Regions from separate parts of the Rhizobium gallicum bv. gallicum R602sp genome, predicted to be linked through region 1. Evidence: riboswitches for the same ligand, from Rfam matches in the RefSeq annotation. Region 1 holds a riboswitch; the other holds the start of a gene.
The links. A riboswitch is a leader RNA that binds a small molecule or an ion and turns the genes downstream of it on or off. The one in region 1 is predicted to bind glycine.
Positions count from the first base shown of each region.

Region 2: linked by a shared signal. The riboswitch ahead of RGR602_RS22590 (D-amino acid dehydrogenase) and the one ahead of gcvT (glycine cleavage system aminomethyltransferase GcvT) in region 1 are both predicted to bind glycine.

Region 1 is NZ_CP006877.1:2,008,841-2,014,824, forward strand. Features, by position in the region: gene RGR602_RS10055 (RluA family pseudouridine synthase) at 1-2, opposite strand, end outside; gene crcB (fluoride efflux transporter CrcB) at 90-467, opposite strand; gene RGR602_RS10065 (hypothetical protein) at 591-857, shown strand; gene RGR602_RS10070 (copper chaperone PCu(A)C) at 915-1,880, opposite strand; gene RGR602_RS10075 (hypothetical protein) at 1,960-2,343, opposite strand; glycine riboswitch at 2,504-2,596, shown strand; gene gcvT (glycine cleavage system aminomethyltransferase GcvT) at 2,748-3,884, shown strand; gene gcvH (glycine cleavage system protein GcvH) at 3,910-4,272, shown strand; gene gcvP (aminomethyl-transferring glycine dehydrogenase) at 4,272-5,984, shown strand, end outside.
Region 2 is NZ_CP006879.1:338,848-344,831, reverse strand. Features, by position in the region: gene RGR602_RS22605 (acetyl-CoA C-acetyltransferase) at 1-743, opposite strand, end outside; gene RGR602_RS22600 (3-oxoacid CoA-transferase subunit B) at 815-1,444, opposite strand; gene RGR602_RS22595 (CoA transferase subunit A) at 1,462-2,160, opposite strand; glycine riboswitch at 2,697-2,786, shown strand; gene RGR602_RS22590 (D-amino acid dehydrogenase) at 2,931-4,184, shown strand; partial or broken gene RGR602_RS39470 (hypothetical protein) at 4,198-4,422, shown strand; partial or broken gene RGR602_RS22585 (malate synthase G) at 4,627-5,742, shown strand; partial or broken gene RGR602_RS22580 (GlcG/HbpS family heme-binding protein) at 5,755-5,984, shown strand, end outside.

The DNA of each region.
Region 1 (5,984 bases):
ATTCTTGTTCTTTCGGAAAATCTTGGGCGCGCCATGCGCGGCTGTTGCCGGTGGCTTTAGAGCATTTTTCTTCGCGCGGAAACTGCCTTTCAGATCAAAGCGCGCACAAGCGCTAGACCAGCCATGACAGAGGCAATCGAAAGCCCGACGCTTGCGGCGACGTAAAGTCCGCCGGCGACTGCCTCGCCCCGCTCGAAAAGCGATATCGCATCCAGAGAAAAGGCCGAAAAGGTCGTAAAGCCGCCGAGGAAGCCGGTGATAAGCAGCAGGCGCATCTCGACGGAGGCGTTGAACCGGCGCGCGATCATTTCGGCAAAAACGCCAATCGCGAAACAGCCAACGATGTTGACAATCAGCGTGCCCCACGGAAAGCCGGGCCCCAGGAGCCGCAGCGACCATTGGCCGACATAATATCTCAAAAGCGAGCCGATAGCGCCGCCGGCGCCGACAAGAAGAGCCTGGATCATCGTTCTGGTTTTACCTGACGAATTGACCGTTTCCAATTGGATGAGAAGAAATCCCACCGTTCAATTAAAATGCGAATGGTTTCCTTAGCCGCGCACGAACCGGCGATGTGTATCAAACGTCCTATGACACAGGTCGTCACCATATCCGCGAGCACGGCCGCCGCCGCATTCGAAACGCTGAGGATTGCTCCCCGCGTGCCGACGAGCATGGCGGCAAAGGACGCGCGCCGGATCGCAGACCGTCAGCTCAAGGGCCGACATGATCAGGAGCTGAGCGAAACGGCAAGCATTATTCAGTCGACCGAAGTGGCGCTCGACCTGATGGCCAAGGGCAACAAGCAACCGCAGGCAGGATTGCAGCAGGCATTGAAATCCTACGAGGATTTTTGAATTTCTCACCTTTGGAACGCAAATGGCCCGCGGCGACTGCCGCAGGCCGTTTGCTGGTTATTTTCCCTGGGCCGAGAGAACCTTCAACGTCACGTCGATCTTGCCCGCCTTCTCAAAGGTGAGCGTCACCGGCACGCTCTCACCCTGCTTGAAAGGCGCCTTCACCTTCTGGAACATCAGATGCAGGCCGCCAGGCGCTAGCTTCACCGTCCCACCCGCCGGAATAACAATCCCATCCTTCAGTTCACGCATCTTCATGACATTGTTCTGCATGGCCATTTCGTGCATCTGAACTTCGCCCGCGGAAGGCGAGGAAACGACGACGAGCTTGTCGTCGGTCTTGCCGTTATTCTTGACAGTAAGGAAGCCACCGCCGACTGGCTGGCCGGGCAGCATTGCCTTCGAAAATGCGCCGGAGATTTCGAGGTCGCCGAGTGTTATAGTGCCGCCTGCTGCAGCATTCATGTCCATCCCGGCCATGTCGCCGTGATCATGGCCATTGTCGTCACCGGCAATGACCTTCAGCAACGGCGCAGGGCTCTTAAGCCTATGGGGATCGCCGCCATCGGTTGCGAGCTGGTCCCATGCCTCGGCCGCATCGCCGCAAAGCTGCTTCACCGGAAAGGCGAGCGATGTTCCGGCATCCACGCCCGAAACCTTGCCTTGGATCACGAAGGTATCGTAAAAATCGTCCGAGAGGTTGCCGCCCTTCCAGCGTATTTCGACTGCGCCGGATTTCACCTTGGTGCCGTGATTGTCGTAGGTCTTCTGATAGTCGCCCTTGATCACTTCAAGTTCCCAGCCGGCCTTCGGCTGCGGCTTGGCAAATACAAAGCCTTCCGGCAGTTTCACCTGCACTTCGTTGGTGGGCTTGCCGTCACAGCCATGCGGTACCTGCAGCGTTGCCAGGAACGTCTTTTCCTGTGGGGCTTCCGGATCAAGAAAGGTGACATGCGCCTGCGCTGCCGTGAATGCGGCTGCGAAAACCAGAGCGGCAGCGCTGAGTGTCTTGATTGTCTCCATCGGGTATCTCCTCGCCGGCTGCAGCTCGCAAATGGCTGGCGCATCGGCATTGTCGTGTCATTTCGGTGGTGGCTGGAGATCAGGCCAGAACCGGCGGTGCCCTGGACTTCGGCCGTTCGACGGCGTGCACCCCGATGGGGGTGTCCGCAACAACCGGGGGGTTATGCAGCGTCGCGAACTCGAGATGCAGCCAGGAGCCGTTATCCGGCACCGGCAGGATGACGAAAGCCGTAAGCCGGCAGACTTCGCAATTCGGCTTCAGAGGGGCCCTCTTGCCGCCGCTGTCCGTCGCGGTCACGCAAAGCGAGGCCTGGGTGCCGTCCGGCAGGACGTATGCGGCGCTATTATAGTCCGCATCCGCCGCAGCCGCCTGCGGCGCCTGATGCGCAAGGCCAAGCATAAGCAAGCTCAGCGCACAGAGAATGCGCGTCAGCATGCCAGCGTTTCGGCCCGTTTTCATCATCTGGATCCTCATTAGCGGATTTCGCGATTAAGCACTTTATCCGAAAAAAGCAAAAGTCCATTTGACGCAGTTCAACACTTTGTCGAAAGACGGCGCGACAAAAATTTGTTCGGCGGCGACATTCCCCCTTGCCAAGAGCCTGCTCCGCCGGATAATTGCCGCAACCCTGTTGGGAGAATCCGGTCTACAGACGGCCGGTGCCGAAGGAGCAACCGCCCCGGAAACTCTCAGGCCAAAGGACCAGCAAGGGCAGACGGAACTCTGGAGAGAAGCGTTCTCGAAACGCTCGCCGAAGGGATAACAATCTCAGGCACAGGGACAGAGGGGGCTCGAAAGCAAGGCGTAGCCGCGCCTTCTGATTGAGCCCGCGCATGGAATTCCACGCGCAAACCCCGGAGGCGTCGTTGGACGATACTGCTGCCCTCAAGAAAACTCCGCTACACGCGCTGCATCTTTCGCTCGGTGCCCGCATGGTGCCTTTCGCAGGCTATGAGATGCCCGTTCAGTATTCGGCCGGCGTGCTGAAGGAACACCTGCAGACGCGCGCCGGCGCCGGCCTCTTCGACGTCTCCCACATGGGTCAGGTCGTCGTGAGGGCGAAGTCCGGCAGATACGAAGATGCCGCCCTCGCACTCGAAAGCCTCGTACCGGTCGACATTCTCGGCCTCGCCGAAGGCCGCCAGCGCTACGGCTTCTTCACCGACGAAAACGGCGGCATCCTCGACGACTTGATGATCACCCATCTCGATGACCATCTCTTCGTCGTCGTCAACGCCGCCTGCAAGGAGGCCGATGTCGCGCACATGCAAAAGCACATCGGCGACCGCTGCGACATAAGCCTTCTCGACCGCGCGTTAGTCGCGCTGCAAGGTCCGCGCGCCGTCGACGTGCTGGCCGAACTCTGGGCGGATGTCGCCGCGATGAAGTTCATGGACGTGCGCCACTGCCGCTTGCACGACGTATCCTGTCTCGTCTCCCGCTCCGGCTACAGCGGCGAGGACGGCTTCGAGATCTCCGTACCCACTAACAAGGCGGAGGATGTCGCCAGGCGGTTGCTCGAACATCCCGATGCGCAGCCGATCGGGCTCGGCGCCCGCGATTCGCTGCGTCTGGAGGCCGGACTCTGCCTCTACGGCAACGACATCGACACCACCACAACGCCGGTCGAGGCGGCGCTCGAATGGGCCATGCAGAAGGCCCGCAGGACGGGCGGAGCGCGCGCTGGGGACTTTCCGGGTGCAGCACGCATTCTCGGCGAACTCGATAATGGTGCCACACGCCGCCGCGTCGGCCTGAAGCCGGAAGGCAAGGCGCCGGTGCGCGGGCATTCCAAGCTCTATGCGGATGCCGAAGGCAAGACCGAGATCGGCGAGGTCACTTCGGGCGGCTTCGGCCCGAGTGTCGAAGGCCCGGTTGCCATGGGCTATGTGCCGGTTTCGCATGCCGCCGTTGGCACCCAAATTTACGCTGAGGTACGCGGCAAGTATCTCCCCGCTACGGTCGCCGCCCTGCCCTTCATCACGCCGACCTACAAACGCTAAGATATTTCCAGAGAGGAACAAAACCATGCTGAAATTTACCGAAGAACATGAATGGCTGAAGCTCGAAGACGGCGTGGCGACGGTCGGCATTACGAATTATGCAGTCGAACAGCTCGGCGACCTCGTTTTCGTCGAATTGCCGGAAGTGGGCGCGACCTTTTCCAAGAATGACGATGCGGCCACCGTCGAATCCGTGAAGGCTGCCTCGGAAGTCTATTGTCCGCTCGATGGCGAGATCACCGAAGTCAACGAAGCGATCACTGCCGATCCGTCGCTGGTCAATTCCGACCCGCAGGGCGCCGGCTGGTTCTTCAAGCTGAAGCTCAAGAATCCGGCCGATGCCGATGGCCTGCTTGACGAAGCGGCCTATAAGGAGTTCACCGCGTAATGACGACGCCGACAGAATTCCAGTTTACCGACTACCAGCCCTACGACTTCGCCAACCGCCGTCATATTGGCCCGTCGCCGGCCGAAATGAGCGACATGCTGAACGTCGTCGGCTACAACAGCCTCGACAGCCTCATCGACGCGACCGTGCCGTCTGCGATCCGCCAGAGGGCGGCGCTTGCCTGGGGCGCGGCGATGACGGAGCGCGAGGCGCTCGACAAGCTGCGCGAGACCGCCAACAAGAACAAGGTCCTCGTTTCGCTGATCGGCCAAGGCTATTACGGCACCATCACGCCGCCGGTCATTCAGCGCACCATCCTCGAAAACCCGGCCTGGTACACGGCCTACACGCCTTACCAGCCGGAGATCAGTCAGGGCCGTCTGGAAGCGCTCTTGAACTACCAGACGATGATCTGCGACCTGACTGGTCTCGACGTCGCCAACGCTTCGCTTCTCGACGAAGCGACCGCTGCTGCCGAAGGCATGGCGATTGCCGAGCGGGTCGCGAAGTCTAAGGCCAAGGCATTCTTCGTCGATGCCGCCTGCCATCCGCAGACGATCGCGCTCATCCAGACTCGCGCCGAACCGCTCGGCTGGACCGTCATCGTCGGTGACCCCTTCAAGGATCTCGATCCGGTGGACGTCTTTGGCGCCATCTTCCAGTATCCGGGCACGCACGGCCACGTGCACGATTTCACCGCCCTGGTCTCTCGCCTGCACCAGACGGGCGCGATCGCCATTGTCGCGGCCGATATCCTCGCACTGACGCTTCTGAAGTCGCCGGGCGAAATGGGCGCCGATATTGCGATCGGCTCGTCGCAGCGCTTCGGCGTTCCGGTCGGCTACGGCGGACCGCATGCCGCCTATATGTCGGTCAAGGATGCGCACAAGCGCTCCATGCCCGGCCGTCTCGTCGGCGTCTCGGTCGACGCCCGCGGCAATCGCGCCTACCGGCTGTCGCTGCAGACCCGCGAACAGCATATCCGCCGCGAAAAGGCAACGTCGAACATCTGCACCGCGCAGGTGCTGCTCGCCGTCATGGCCTCGATGTATGCGGTTTTCCACGGTCCCAAGGGCATCAAGGCGATCGCCCAGCAGGTCCACCAGAAGGCCGTGCTGATGGCTAAGGGCCTAGAAAAGCTAGGCTACAGGATAGAGCCCGAAACCTTCTTCGACACGCTCACTGTCGATGTCGGCCACATGCAGGGCCTCATCCTGCGCGCGGCCGTCGGCGAAGGTATCAACCTGCGCAAAGTTGGCACGACCAAGATCGGCATGAGCCTCGATGAGCGCACGCGCCCCGCGACGCTCGAAGCCGCCTGGCGCGCCTTCGGCGGCAATTTCGCCGTCGCCGATTTCGAGCCGGGCTACCGCCTGCCGACGGATCTGCTGCGCACCAGCGAATATCTGACGCATCCGATCTTCCACATGAATCGCGCCGAGAGCGAAATGACCCGCTACATCCGCCGGCTCTCCGACCGCGACCTCGCGCTCGACCGCGCGATGATCCCGCTCGGCTCCTGCACCATGAAGCTGAACGCCACGGCGGAAATGCTGCCTATCACCTGGCCGGAGTTTTCGGATATCCATCCTTATGCTCCGGCCGATCAGGCGCTCGGCTACCGCGACATGATCGACGATCTGACGGAAAAACTCTGCGCCGTGACCGGCTATGACGCCTTCTCCATGCAGCCAAATTCCGGCGCGCAGGGC
Region 2 (5,984 bases), on a different replicon from region 1:
GATGCGTTGCCGGCGGTCACGGTTCCTTGCTTGTCGAAGGCCGGACGCAGCTTGGTCATCTGGTCGAGCGTGGCGCCATGGCGGATATATTCATCCTGGTCGACGCTGACGTCACCCTTGCGGGTCTTGACGATGAACGGAACGATCTCATCGGCGAAGCGTCCCGCCTTCTGTGCCGCTTCCGCCTTGTTCTGCGAGGCGAGTGCGAAGGTGTCCTGCTCCTCGCGGCTGAGCTGCCACTGGCGCGCGACGTTCTCGGCGGTAATGCCCATGTGGTAGCCGTAGAAGGCGTCGGTCAGGCCGTCCTTGATCATCGTGTCGATCATCTTGAAGTCGCCCATCTTCACGCCGCCACGCAGGTGTGCGCAATGCGGCGCCATCGACATCGACTCCATGCCGCCGGCAATAATGATGTCTGCATCGCCGGATGCGATCTGCTGCATGCCGAGCGCCACGGCGCGAAGACCCGAGCCGCAAAGCTGGTTCATGCCCCAGGCGGTCGCTTCCTGCGGGAGGCCGGCCTTGATCGCCGCCTGGCGCGCCGGGTTCTGGCCCTCGCCGGCCTGCAGCACCTGGCCGAGGATCACCTCATCGACCTCACCCGCCTCGACGCCGGCGCGCTCGAGCACGCCCTTGATGACAGCGGCGCCGAGCTCATGTGCCGGCGTGTTGCTGAACGCGCCGTTGAAGGACCCGACCGCGGTGCGGGCGGCGCGGGCGATGACGATCGATGGGGTGCTCATGGTGGTCTCCTCTATGATCCGTGCGAAGCCGGCAGAGGCCGGCTCCAGCGTCTCGGCAATAAGCCGCAGGCCTAGTTGACGATGGTCGCCTCGGTGGCGCTGCGGATCTCGCTGTCGGTCACGCCCTCAGCAAGCTCGACCAGCTTCAGTCCGCCATCGACGACGTCGAGCACACCCAGATTGGTGATGATCCGATCGACGACGCTCTGTCCGGTCAGCGGCAGGGTGCATGCCTTCAGCACCTTGGATTCGCCGGCCTTGTTGGTGTGGTCCATGACGACGACCACCCGCTTGACGCCGGCAACGAGATCCATGGCGCCGCCCATGCCCTTGACGAGTTTGCCGGGGATCATCCAGTTGGCGAGGTCGCCGTTCTCGGACACTTCCATGGCGCCAAGGATTGCCATGGCGATCTTGCCGCCGCGGATCATTGCAAAGCTCTGCGCCGAGTCGAAGAAGGCCGAATGCGCCAGCGCCGTCACCGTCTGCTTGCCGGCATTGATCAGGTCGGCATCGATCTGGTCGTCCGTCGGAAAGGGACCGATGCCGAGCAGGCCGTTCTCCGACTGCAGCGTCACATGGACGCCTTCGGGAATATAATTGGCGACCAGCGTCGGAATGCCGATGCCGAGATTGACGTAAGTGCCGTCTTCGAGTTCACGGGCAGCCCGCGCCGCCATCTGGTTCCTGTCCCAGGCCATGTCTCTCTCCCCTTCCTTCAAGCCGCCGCGCGCGTGGTGCGCTGTTCGATGCGTTTCTCGTGCTGGCCCTGGAGCAGGCGATGCACATAGATCCCCGGCACGTGGATATGGTCGGGATCGAGGCTGCCGACTGGCACGATTTCCTCGACTTCGGCGACGCAAATCCTGCCGCAGGTGGCGGCCGGCGGATTGAAGTTGCGGGCCGTCTTGCGGAAGACGAGGTTGCCGGATGTATCCGCCTTCCAGGCCTTGACGATCGACAGGTCCGCGACAATCCCGGTCTCGAGAACATAGGTCTCGCCGTTGAAGGTCTTCTGTTCCTTGCCCTCGGCAACCACAGTGCCGACGCCTGTCTTCGTATAGAACCCGGCAATGCCGGCGCCGCCGGCACGCATACGCTCGGCCAGCGTCCCCTGCGGGTTGAACTCCAGTTCCAGTTCGCCGCTCAGGTACTGCCGCATGAACTCGGCGTTCTCGCCGACATAAGACGAGATCATCTTCCTGATCTGCTTGGTCTTCAGCAGCACGCCGAGACCGAAGTCGTCGACACCGCAATTGTTCGAGGCGATCGTCAAGTCCTTGGTGCCAGCCTCACGGATCGCGTCGATCAACAGCTCCGGAATGCCGCAAAGGCCAAAACCACCTGCCGCGATAAACATCCCGTCGAATAGAAGCCCTTCAAGTGCTGAATGCGGGTTGTCAAAGATTATGTTCATAAGCTCCCCATGGGTTCCCTTTTGCGGCTTACGATTTATTTTGCAGGTTTCAGACCGATGTGCAACAACTGTTTTAAAAAAAATCTTTTGATGCGTTTGTTCTCATTCGTCGTGCCCGAATGAGCGACTATTCGACGTTAAAGCTTAATGAGACAAACACTAAAAGAAAGGGGTCCTTGCATGCTCAACCATTGGGCGACGACCAAGGACATTGTTTAAGCAGTCACAGCAAGCGGCGCGACAGATCTTGGAGCATCCGCAGGGGTAGTGCTCGTTTAAATACCAGAGCTCGCCCCCAATGCCGGCGTGCATCCATTTAAATTCAAGCGGATCCGTCTCTCAGCGAACGAGGCCACCATCAAAGGTCGTTTCGCCGTGCTGCATAGAGTAGGCACGTCTATCTCGATCGGTGGATCCGAATTATCTGTCCAAATGGACGGTATTTCAAAAGCACGTGGTTTTGATCCCCACGTTTCAATTCCGAAAAGAGATTGTCGGTGACGATGCAAAACTCTCTAGTAAAAATGGGATGTTCAAAAGACTAGACGGGAGAGATCGGCGCCAGCCGACGCCGACGGAGCAACCCCCCAAGGAAACTCTCAGGCAAAGAAGACCGTCCTGTCGAACGATCTGGAGAGAGATGCCCAGAGCATCCACCGAAGGGGAACGCCGACCTTGCGACGTCGGCCAAGCTCTCAGGTAAACTGACAGATTTGGGGATCAGCCGCAGGCTTTACTCCCTGCACCCTTTGTCTTTTGGAGGCCTGAAAATGCCCAAGATTATTGTGATTGGCGCCGGCATCACCGGCGTATCGACAGCCTACGCCCTTCTTCAAGCGGGCCACGACGTTACTGTCGTGGAGAAGCAGCGATATGCCGCAATGGAGACGTCTTTTGCGAACGGTGGACAACTCTCTGCGAGCAACGCGGAAGTCTGGAACCACTGGTCGACCATATTCAAGGGCATCAAGTGGATGACACATCGCGACGCTCCCCTCCTAATGAATCCTACCCCGACATGGCACAAGTACAGCTGGCTGGCGGAATTCGTTTCGAACATCTCGCGTTATCGCGAAAACACCGTTTCCACAACGCGGCTTGCCATCGCCGCGCGGAAGCACATGTTCGAGATCGCAGAGCGCGAGGGAATAGATTTCGATCACGTACGTCGCGGGATCCTTCATGTATATTACGACAAGTCAGGCTATGATCATGCCGCCAAGGTCAACGAGATGTTGGTAGAGGGCGGTCTGGACAGAAGGCCAGTGACCACGGAGGAAATCCAGTCGATTGAACCTGCCCTCACCGGCGCCTTTTATGGGGGCTTCTACACCCCGTCCGATTCTACCGGGGACATCCACAAGTACACGACAGGGCTGGCCCGGATCTGTGAGCGAAAAGGGGCGACTTTCCTGTACGATGCGAGCGTAACCCGGGTGGAAAGGCGTGATCGGTTCCACGTTGCTTACGCCGCAGGGATGGCTTCAGGGAGCGCTCCTTCGGAGATCATCGAGGCGGACGGCATTGTCGTTTGCGCGGGCACGAGCAGCCGGAATTTTGCCTCGATGCTTGGAGATCGGCTTAACATCTATCCCGTCAAGGGATACTCGATAACCGCTCATCTGGAGGACGAGCTGTCGCAGAACTCTGCGCCGTGGGTGAGTATTCTCGATGACCGCGCCAAGATCGTCACCAGTAGGCTAGGAATGTCACGGTTTCGTGTGGCGGGAACCGCCGAGTTCAACGGGCTCAACCGCGACATCAGGGAAGACCGCGTCCGGCCGCTCGTTGACTGGACGCGCACGCTCTTTCCGGGAATTACAACAAACAAGGTCGTGCCTTGGGCAGGCCTCCGGCCCATGACGCCCAATATGATGCCCCGGGTCGGAAAAGGACGGCTGAATGGGGTGTTCTACAACACCGGCCACGGACATCTCGGATGGACGCTGTCGGCGGCGACAGCTGCCATGATCGCTGAGGCTGTAACCAAAGAATTTCCCGTCGACATGCGGCTGACCGCATAGTGCAGGAGGAACTATGGAAATCTCTGTTCACTCGGCGGAGCGTATCGAGATCGCGGGATTGCAGGTCGTTCGGGAGCTCCACGACTTCATGCGGGACGAGGCGTTGCCCGGCACGGGGATTGGCAACTCCGCCTTCTGGACGTCGTTTTCGTCGATCGTGCACGCTCTCAGCCCCCGCAACCGCGAACTCCTGAGGGTCCGTGAAGATATTCAAGAGAAGATCGACCATTGGTACCGCCGCAATGGCGCGCCGAAAGACCTTGCCAAGTACAAGGCTTTTCTCACTGAGATCGGCGATATCGCTTCCATCCCGGTCGAGCACCGCAGGATTGGTCATCAGGTGGCCGACGTTGCGCACCAGGAGCAGAGAGCGGGCACACAGCATGAACCGATTGCCGTCCGCGCTGGTGTATTCGACATCAGTTGCGAGCTTGCGCTTATAGACGAAATACCGGAAGGTATTATGGACGCGATGGTGACGGCAGCGATTGCGCGGCACGACATCGGCGGGAGGGGCGGGTGCCACGCCAACTCGCCCGCCGGATCCATGTATGCGGTAAAGCCGAAGATGCACGGGCCAGAGGAAGTCGCCTTCGCGGTGGAGCTTTTCAGCCGGGTCGAGCAGGCACTGGGCATGGCGCCCGATACCATCAAGATGGGCCTCATGGACGAAGCGTCGCACAACGGTGAACCTCAAGGAATGCATCCGCGCGGCGAGGAAGCGCATCGTCTTCATTAACACGGGTTTCCTCGACCGGACCGGCGACGAGATTCACACCTCGATGGAAGCCGGCCCGATGATCCGAAAAGCGGACATGAAAGACTCGCCGTGGATCTGCGCCTACGAAAATTGGAACGTCGACATCGGGTTCGCCTGCGGGCTTGACGGCCGAGCGCAGATCGGGAAGGGCATGTGGCCCATGCCGGACCTAATGGCCGCCATGCTCGAGCAGAAGATCGCTCATCCGATGGCCGGAGCGAACACCGCGTGGGTGCCCTCACCGATTGCCGCGACACTGCACGCCACGCATTACCACAAGGTCGACGTCCGCACTGTCCGGCGCACGCTGAAGAAGCGTGAGCGTGCGGGGCTTGACGACATCCTTACCGTGCCGATCGCTGCCAAGCTGGATTGCACACTGAAGGCCGTCAGAAGGAGCTCGACAACAACTGTCAGTCCATCCTCGGTTACGTGGTGCGCTGGATCGACCAGGGTATCGGCGGCTCCAAGATCCCCGACATCAACAATGTTGGATTGATCGAGGACCGTGCGACCTGCCGCATTTCCTCGCAACATATCGCTAACTGGATCCATCACCACGTCTGCACGCACGAGCAGGTATTGGAGACTTTGAAACGGATGGCGACCGTCGTGGACCGTCAGAATGCTGGAGATCCGCTGTACATGTCCATGACGCCTGACGTTGAAAACTCCAGCGCCTTCAAGGCCGCACGGGACCTGATCTTCAATGGCCGGAATCAGCCTAGCGGTTATACAGAACCAGTGCTGCATGCACGCAGGCTGGAGCTTAAGGCACGTCGGAACACCAACTCTTAAGGAAATGCAGAAATGACAACATTGAACCTGGAACGCGCGGCCGAGATCATTAGAGACCTTCTCCAGGGCTGGCGCGAAAGAGCTAAAACCTTTGAGCGTCGCGGTTCTTGATGCGGACGGTCATCTCATAGCTTTTCAGAAGCAGGATGGCGCTTCGATGCTCCGATTCGACATCGCCTTTGGAAAGGCCTACGGCGCGCTCGCCGTCGGATTCGGTTCCCGCTGGCTTGACAAGGCGTCAG